DNA from 2 places in the Streptomyces sp. RLB3-17 genome. Region 1 is predicted to be linked to the other one. Evidence: riboswitches for the same ligand, from Rfam matches in the RefSeq annotation. Region 1 holds a riboswitch; the other holds the start of a gene.

The links. A riboswitch is a leader RNA that binds a small molecule or an ion and turns the genes downstream of it on or off. The one in region 1 is predicted to bind thiamine pyrophosphate.
Region 2: another riboswitch for thiamine pyrophosphate. It lies ahead of FNV62_RS36070 (thiamine ABC transporter substrate binding subunit); the one in region 1 lies ahead of FNV62_RS43845 (purine-cytosine permease family protein).

Annotation. Positions count from the first base shown of each region.
Region 1 is NZ_CP041610.2:9,751,057-9,755,550, reverse strand. It holds gene FNV62_RS43855 (NAD(P)H-binding protein) at 1-233, shown strand, start outside; gene thiD (bifunctional hydroxymethylpyrimidine kinase/phosphomethylpyrimidine kinase) at 244-1,050, opposite strand; gene FNV62_RS43845 (purine-cytosine permease family protein) at 1,094-2,497, opposite strand; TPP riboswitch at 2,487-2,581, opposite strand; gene FNV62_RS43840 (maleylacetate reductase) at 2,655-3,746, opposite strand; gene FNV62_RS43835 (intradiol ring-cleavage dioxygenase) at 3,752-4,494, opposite strand, start outside.
Region 2 is NZ_CP041610.2:7,968,887-7,973,380, reverse strand. It holds gene FNV62_RS36075 (ABC transporter permease) at 1-1,456, opposite strand, end outside; gene FNV62_RS36070 (thiamine ABC transporter substrate binding subunit) at 1,492-2,565, opposite strand; TPP riboswitch at 2,648-2,766, opposite strand; gene rlmN (23S rRNA (adenine(2503)-C(2))-methyltransferase RlmN) at 2,792-3,898, opposite strand; gene FNV62_RS36060 (DUF6479 family protein) at 4,116-4,481, shown strand.

The DNA.
Region 1 (4,494 bases):
CGCGGCTCACGGGCCGCGAAGTCCGCCGGGTGGTCGTCTCCGACGCCGACTACCGCGCGAGCCTGCTCGCCCGCGGTCTGCCCGCGGCCGGCGCCGACCTGCTCCTCGGCCTGTTCGCCGCGAGCCGGCAGGGACAGTTCACGCCGGTCGACCCCACGCTGGGCCGCCTGCTCGGCCGACCCACCACGGCTCTGGCGGAATTCCTGAGGACAACGATTACGCCGACCGGCTGACGTCGGACCTTCAGGCGCGCGTCCGCCAGCCGTGGTCGACCGGTCCGAGGCCCGCGCCCAGGGCGAATCCCGCGGCGATCGCGCCGGTGACGTACTCCTTCGCCAGCCGCACCGCCTCCGGCACCGCCCGCCCCTGCGCCAGCCCCACCGCGATGGCCGAGGCCAGGGTGCAACCGGTGCCGTGCGTATGGCGGTTGTCGTGGCGCGGGGCCCGGAACCAGTGTTGTTCGGTGCCGTCGGTCAGCAGGTCGACGGCCTCGCCGGGCAGGTGGCCGCCCTTCACCAGGACCCAGCGGGGCCCGTACGACAGCAACTGTTCCGCGGCCCGGCACATGTCACGCTCGCCGGTGGCCTTGATCCCGGTCAGCTCGGCGGTCTCGTCGAGATTCGGGGTGGCGACCGTCGCGAGCGGCAGCAGGGCGGTCCGTACGGCGTCCAGCGCGTCGTCCGCCAGCAGCCGGTCGCCGTGCTTGGAGACGCTCACCGGGTCCACCACCACGGGCGCGCCGACGTCCGAGAGCAGTTCGGCGACGGTCTCGACGAGCAGGGGCGAGGCGAGCATGCCGGTCTTCACGGCCTGCACACCGATGTCGTCCACGACACTGCGGTACTGCGCGCGCACCGCCTCGGCGGGAAGCTCCCAGGCTCCCTGCACGCCGAGGGAGTTCTGCGCGGTGACGGCGGTGAGCACGCTCATCCCGTGCGCGCCCAGCGCGAGCATGGTCTTCAGGTCGGCCTGGATGCCGGCGCCGCCCCCGGAGTCCGATCCGGCGATGGTCAGGACACGGGGCGGGGTGGTCGGCGTGTTCGCGGACATGGTGGGTGTCACTCCGTACGAAGGGGGTGAGAGGGGGGCGGGGTCAGCGGCGCAGGCGCAGCGGGGCGTAGACCAGCAGGGCCGCGAGGAACGCCACGCCGTAGGCGGTGTCGGCGCCGTGCAGGGCGTGCGCGACCGGGCCGACGTACAGGCTGGTGCTCATGAACGGCACCGCGGCGGCGAACGCGGCGGCGAACGCCACGAGCGCGGGCCACCACGGACGCGGGCGGGCGCTCTCGGCGGCCAGGTCGACGGGTGCGCCGCCGCGGGCCCTGGCCCGGGCGAGCCAGTCGACGGCGACGATCGCGACGAACCCGGGAATCCAGTAGCCGACGAACAGCAGGACGTTCTGGAAGCGGGCCGTGGTGTCGGCGGCGTGCATCCACAGCACGAGCGGGAAGCCGAGGAGGGCGGCCAGCGCGGCGGCGGCCGGGCGCGGCAGCCGTACGCCCATGGTCTGCAGGGCGAGCGAGCCGCTGTAGTCGTTCATGGCGTTGCTGCTCAGCGCGGCGAGCGCCACGGCGAGCAGGCCGAACGCGCCGAGGGCGCCGCCGCCGAGCAGGGTGTCGACGCCGCGGGCGGTCTGGTCGGTGAAGACGGCCGCGCCCCACAGTCCGAGGGCCTGGACGGCCACGAAGGACACGCCGATGCCGGCCAGGGTGTACCAGAACATGCGCGGGCGGGACGCCGTACGCGGCAGATAGCGGCTGAAGTCGCTCGCGTACGGCGCCCATGACAGCGCGAGGCTGAGCGCGATCGTGCAGGTCAGGACGAAGGCCCCGGCCCGGTCGGCGCCGTGCGCGGTGGCGGCGGGGGTGGTGTGGGCGCCGCTCAGGAGCTTCACGGTCAGGGCCACGAACGCGGCGGCGAGAGCGAAGGTCATCACGGTCTGGAGCCGGTGGATCACCTCGTAGCCGAGGACGCCGAGCGCCCCCTGCGCCGCCATCATGACGAGCACGCCCAGCCAGAACGGCCAGCCGCACAGCTGGGCCAGCGCGTCTCCGCCGAAGAGGCCGATCAGCGCGTCCCAGGCGATGGACGACAGCCACTGCAGGGCACCGGGGACGACCACCGCCCGGCCGAACGCGAGGCGGGCGAGCGGCAGTTGTCCGGCGCCGGTCTGGCTCCCCCAGGTGCCGAGGTACGCGGTCGGTACCGCCCCCAGGAGGGTGCCCAGCACGACGGCGACGAGCGCGGTGGAGAAGTCCAGGCCGAGCGCGATGCCGACGGTGCCGGTGAACACGCCGGTCATGGTCAGGTTGGGGGCGAACCACACGGTGAACAGGCGGCCGGGGCCGCCGTAGCGGTGGTCCTCCGGGACCGGGGCGATTCCGCGCGCCTCGACGTGCAGGTCCCCCGGGGCGGTGGGCATCCGCCCGTCGAATACGCCCTGCGGGCCTCCGACGGCCACCTCACCGCGAGCGTTACGGGCATACGGCAACGACATGAGACATCCCTCCGCCAGTCCTAACTGGTTCAGGTTCGACGGGTGTGATCTCAGCCCTCGTGCGGGGCACCCCGTGTCCGGTTCGGCGCTCAGGATAGCCCGGCGGGCGTGGTCTGCCCCAGGGGGAGGGGGTCCGCGCGGGCCGTACGGCCCGTGGCTACGCGTCGACGCTCGGTTCCCGGCCCTGGTACGCCGCAGTCAGCAGGGCCAGTACACCGTCCACGGTGACCTCGCGCGGGTTCGGATACGGCTGCCCGGCGGCCTGCTCGGCGGCCACCGCCAGGTCGGTCTCCTTGAGGCCGAGTTCGGCGAGGCCCCGGGGGGCGCCGAGGCTTCCGGCCAGGGCCCACAGGGCATGGGGGACGTCGTCGGCGCCGCCCAGGGCGCGCGAGAGCGCCGTGACGGCCCGGGGCGCGGCGGGGGCGTTGTAGGCGAGGGCGTACGGGAGGACCACCGTGTGCGTCTCGGCGTGCGGCAGGCCGAAGGTCCCGCCGAGGACGTGGCACAGCTTGTGGTGCAGGCCCATGGTGGTGGCGCCGAGACAGGCGCCGCAGAGCCAGGCGCCGTAGAGGGCCCGGCCGCGCGCGTCGAGGTCGTCGGGGGCGGCGGCCACCAGCGGCAGGGCCTGCGTCATCGCCCGTACGCCCTCCTCGGCCATGAGCGAGACGAGGGGCGAGGCGTCGGGCGCGTAGAGGGCCTCGACGGCGTGGGCGAGCGCGTTGACGCCGCTGGTGACGGTGAGGGGGACGGGGAGCGAGAGGGTGAGTTCGGGGTCGTAGACGACGCTGCGGGGCTGGACGGCGGGGTCGCGTCCGGTGCGCTTGGCGCCGTGCTCGGTGAGTCCCCAGACCGGGGTCATCTCGGATCCGGAGTAGGTGGAGGGCACGGCGATCAGGGGCAGGCCGGTGCGCAGCGCGATCGCCTTGCCCAGGCCGATCGCCGAGCCGCCGCCGACCGCGACACACCCGTCGGCGCCGGCCGCGCGCGCCGCCTCGACGGCCCGGTCGGCGACCTCGACGGGTACGTGCATCCGGGCCCCGGCGTACAGCCCCGCGCAGGCCCCGCCCAGGGCGTCCGCGACCGCGCGTGCCGTGCCCTCCCCCCTGCTGCCGCAGACCACCAGCACCCTGCGCAGCCCGAGCCTGGCGGCCTCGTCGGGGGTCGCGGAGACGGCGGCGCCGGGCCGGAAGACGATCCGCGCGGGCTGGGTCTCGTACGAGAAGTCGAGCGGGGTGTTCCTGTCGGTCATGGTGCTCATTCCGGTTCGAGTACGAGGTCGAAGCGGGCGTGGCGGAACGGGTTCGGGACGCCGAACTCCCGTGCCAGGGACGGGTCGTCGGTCTCCGTGAAGTCCTGTACCAGGGTCTTCTTGACCGCGAACACCGCGTCGGAGTCCAGGTAGTCGCTGCCCGCGACGAAGATGTGTGTGGTGACCGGGGCGTGGCCCTCGGCCGAGGCGATGAAGTGGATGTGGGCGGGGCGGTAGGGGTGCCGGGCCGTGGCGCGCAGCAGTTCGCCGACCGGGCCGTCGGTGGGGATCGGGTACGGGCTCGGTACGCAGGTGCGGAACCAGAAGCGGCCCTCGGCGTCGGCCGTGAACAGTCCCCGCCCGTTGCCGGCCGGCTGGACGTCCGGCTGCTGTACGTCGTAGTAGCCCTCGGAGTCGGCCTGCCACACGTCGAGGACCGCGCCCGGCAGCGGGGTGCCGCCCTTGCCCAGTACCCGGCCGCTGACCACGCACGGCTCGCCCCTGCTCACCAGGTCGATGTTCGCGCCGAGTGCGCGGATGGGCGATCTGGTCAGGTGGAACGGGCCGAGGACCGTCGACTCGGTGGCACCCGGGTCGCGGTGGCCGCCCAGCGTCTCCACGAGCATGGAGACGCCGAGCACGTCCGACAGCAGGATGAACTCCTGACGGGTGTCGGTGCACTGTTGCCCGGTCGCGGTCAGGAATCCGATCGCGCGTTCCCATTCCGCCATCGTCGGCTCCGTCTCGC
Region 2 (4,494 bases), 1.8 Mb from region 1:
CCAGCGACACGGCGAAGGCGAACCCCGCCGCGATCAACAGCGCCCGCCGCACCATCGGCAGATCGACCTCCCGCCACACCCGCCAGGGCGAGGCTCCGAGGACGGCGGCGGCCTCCCGGAGCCGTCCGTCCACCGCCCGCAGCACCGGCAGCATGGTGCGTACGACGAAGGGGACGCCCACCAGAGCCTGCGCGAGCGGCACGAGGATCCAGGAGGAGCGCAGATCCAGCGGCGGTTCGTCGAGCGCGATCAGGAAGCCGAACCCGACGGTCACGGCGGACACGCCGAGCGGCAGCATCAGCAGCGCGTCGAACCCCCGCACGAGACGCCCGGTCATGGAGGTCCCCCCGGTCGAGCGATGCCGAGACTGGGGGAGGGTGAGCGCGGCGGCCGCCAGACCGCCGATCACGACGGCGATGGCAGTGGCGGCCAGCGCGTACTCCAGCGAGTTGCCGATCGCCGCGATCGGCGCCACCAGGAAGATGCCGCTGTCGGCCGAGGTCAACGCCTTGTAGTACGCGAATCCGTAGCCGCCGGGTGCGTCCAGGGACCGCTGGACCAGTACCCCGAGCGGCAGGACGAGAAGAACGAGGATGCTCGCCAGGACTCCGCCCAGCAGCGCCCACTGGCCGGCACCGCGCGGCCTGCGCACGGTCGCCTCCGGAGCCACCAGGCGCAGGGCGGTCTCCCGGCGGCGTACGGTCCAGGCGTGCACGGCGAGGATCGCGCCGACCGCCACGAACTGGACGATCGTCAGCACCGCCGCGGTCGCGAGGTCGAAGATCTCCGAGGTCTGCCGGTAGATCTCGACCTCGAGGGTGGAGAAGGTCGGGCCGCCGAGGATCTGCACCACACCGAACGAGGTGAAGGTGAACAGGAAGACCATCAGCGCGGCGGCGGCCACGGCCGGGCTCAGCGCCGGCAGCGTCACCTTGCGCCAGGCCGCGAACCGCGAGGCACCCAGCATCCGCGCGGCCTCCTCCTGACGCGGGTCGAGCTGCGACCAGAGCCCGCCGACGGTCCGTACGACCACCGCGTAGTTGAAGAAGACGTGCGCGAGCAGAATCGCCCAGACGGTGGTGTCCAGCCGTACGCCCCACAGCTGGTCGAGGAGTCCGCCCCGGCCCACCAGGGCCAGGAACGCCGTACCGACCACGACCGTCGGCAGTACGAACGGGACGGTCACCACCGCCCGCAGCACCTGCTTGCCCCTGAAATCGAAGCGCGCGAAGACATACGCGCCGGGGAGCGCGATCAGCAGCGTGAGCGCCGTGGAGGCGAATGCCTGCCAGGTGGTGAACCACAGGACGTGCCGGATGTCGGACTGAGCGAGCACCTCACCGATCCGTCCGAACCGCCAGGCCCCGTCGGTCTTGAGGCCACGGGCGACGATCGCGGTGACGGGATAGGCGAAGAAGACGGCGAAGAACGCGACGGGCAGGGCCATCAGCCCCATCCGCGTCGCGCTCTCCTTGCGGCTCCTTCGAGGCGCTACTTCAGTACGAGCGAGGTCCACGACTTGACCCACTGGTCACGGTTGTCGGCGATCTTGGCGGGCGCCAGGGTCTCGGGGTCCTTGGCCTGCGGGCCGAACTTCACGAACTCCTCGGGCACCTGGGCGGTCTCGCGGACCGGGTACACGAACATGTTCAGCGGCATGTCGTCCTGGAACTTGACGCCGATGAGGAAGTCGAGAAGCGCCTTGCCGCCCTTCGTGTTCTTCGCGTTGCTCAGCAGCCCCGCGTACTCGACCTGGCGGAAGCAGGTGCCGCTCGCGACCCCGGTCGGCGCGGTCTTCGGCTTCGGGTTCGCGTAGATCACCTCGGCGGGCGGGGAGGAGGCGTACGAGACGACCAGCGGCCGGTCGGCCTTGGCCTTCTTGCCACCCGCGGACCCGGAGAACTCGTCGTTGTAGGCCTGCTCCCAGCCGTCGACCACCTTCACGCCGTTGGCCTTGAGCTTCTTCCAGTAGTCCGGCCAGCCGTCGTCCCCGTACCTCGCGGCGGTCCCGAGCAGGAAGCCGAGGCCGGGCGAGGACGTGGCCGCGTTCTCGGTGACGAGGAGGTTCTTGTACGCGGGCTTGATCAGGTCGTCGAAGGAAGCCGGCGGGGCCAGTTTGTGCTTGCTGAAGTAGGCCTTGTCGTAGTTGACGCAGATGTCACCGGAGTCGATGGGCGTGACCCGGTGCCTGTCCTGGTCGATCCGGTACTGCTGGACGATCTGGTCGGAGCCCTTGGCCTCGTACGACTGGAACAGCCCGTTGTCGAGCGCGCGGGACAGCAGGGTGTTGTCGACGCCGAAGAAGACGTCGCCCTGCGGGTTGTCCTTGGTGAGGATGGCCTTGTTGACGGCCTGCCCGGCGTCGCCGTCCTTGAGGACCCTGACCTTGTACCCGGACTGCTTCTCGAAGTCCTCCAGCACGCTCTTCGACACGGCCCACGAGTCGTGGCTGACGAGCGTGACGGTCTTGGAGTCCCCGGCACCGGCGCTGTCGGAGGACCCGCACGCGGACAGCGTGACGAGGCCCAGTCCGATGACGACGGCCGTGGTCGTCCTCTTGGTGATCACTGAATTCCTCCTGGGATGACCAGGAAGAGACGCGGCCCTGCCCGGGATCCTCGGAAGGTTCCCGGGCAGGGCGCAACAGCTTGAGTGATGCCCGAACTTCCTACCCAGAATGACCTGGGCAAGGTTCAGAGGGTCTGCGGTCCACCGGTGCTCCGGCTACCGCACTCTCAGCGCTGTGGCGCTCCCCTGTCGGAATATGAAGATGTGGTTGGACCTCGCCACATTACCGCTCGGTGGCGGCGAGCTGACCACAGGCTCCGTCGATCTCCTGGCCCCGGGTGTCCCGGACGGTCACCGGCACCCCGTGAGCCGCGATCGCCTCGACGAACGCCTTCTCGTCCTCGGGCCGCGAGGCGGTCCACTTCGAACCCGGTGTCGGGTTCAGCGGGATGAGGTTGACGTGCACGGGCTTGCCCCTGAGCAGCCGCCCGAGCCGGTCACCACGCCATGCCTGGTCGTTGATGTCCCGGATGAGGGCGTACTCGATGGACAGCCGACGCCCGGACTTGGCCGCGTACTCCCAGCCGGCGTCCAGCACCTCGCGCACCTTCCACCGCGTGTTGACGGGGACGAGGGTGTCGCGCAGCTCGTCGTCCGGGGCGTGCAGCGAGATCGCGAGGCGGCACTTGAAGCCCTCGTCGGAGAACCGGTGGATGGCGGGCACCAGCCCGACCGTCGACACGGTGATCCCGCGCTGCGAGAGCCCGAGCCCGTCCGGCTCGGGGTCGGTGAGCGCGCGGATGGCGCCCACGACCCGCTTGTAGTTGGCGAGCGGCTCACCCATGCCCATGAAGACGATGTTGCTCAGCCGCGCCGGGCCACCCGGGATCTCGCCGTCCCTGAGCGCCCGCATCCCGTCCACGATCTGGTGCACGATCTCGCCCGTGGACAGGTTCCGGTCCAGGCCGGCCTGTCCGGTGGCGCAGAACGGACAGTTCATCCCGCAGCCCGCCTGCGAGCTGATGCACATGGTCACGCGGTCCGGGTAGCGCATCAGCACGGACTCGACGAGTGTGCCGTCGAACAGGCGCCACAGCGTCTTGCGCGTGGTGTCCTGGTCGGTCGACAGATGCCGCACGACCGTCATCAGCTCGGGAAGCAGCGCCTCCTGGAGCTTGCCGCGCGCGGCGGCCGGGATGTCCGTCCACTCCGCGGGGTCGTGCGCGTACCGCGCGAAGTAGTGCTGCGAGAGCTGCTTGGCGCGAAACGGCTTCTCACCGATCGCGGCAACCGCCTCTTTGCGCTCGGCGGGCGTGAGGTCGGCGAGGTGCCGCGGCGGCTTCTTGGCTCCGCGGGGGGCGACGAATGTGAGTTCTCCGGGCTTAGGCATGGCCATACCAGTGTCGCAGATCGAATTGCGTGACCTGGGCCGCGAGCCGGGCAGGGGTCCGCCCTTGCGATCAGATCCACATTCCGCCGAGGACAGAGGCTTTCGTCTGATCACGCGTCCGGCCAGGCGTCCGGCGCGGTCGGGGCGGCTGTCGGCGTGGTCGAGGTGGCTGTCGGGGCGGTCGGTTCGTTGGGGAATTTGAGGGTATTTGCCTTATATGAGTACTGCATCGATGTATTTGGCGGAGCCCAGCGGTCTGATCAGCCTCGCGCTGTTCTTGATCGCCGTGGCACTCATCACACTCCTGGGCGGCAGCTTCTGGCTGAGCTGCCGTATGCGGACCCGCGCACCGCGTCTGCCACGCGCCGAGGAACAGCCGCATGTACCGCAGGGGGGTCCGGTCCGCGAGATGCGGGAGGTCCGGGAGCCCGCCGAGGTACCCAAGGTGGCCAAGGGCCAGCACGCTCTCACCCCGTACGAGCTGACCCACATGTCGACCCGTACGAGCCCGTCGCAGAAGCGCGAGCGCTGGCACGACGGCGGCAGCGGCTCGTTCGGCAGCGGTGGACTGGGTCACCACTGACCCGGGGCCGTCG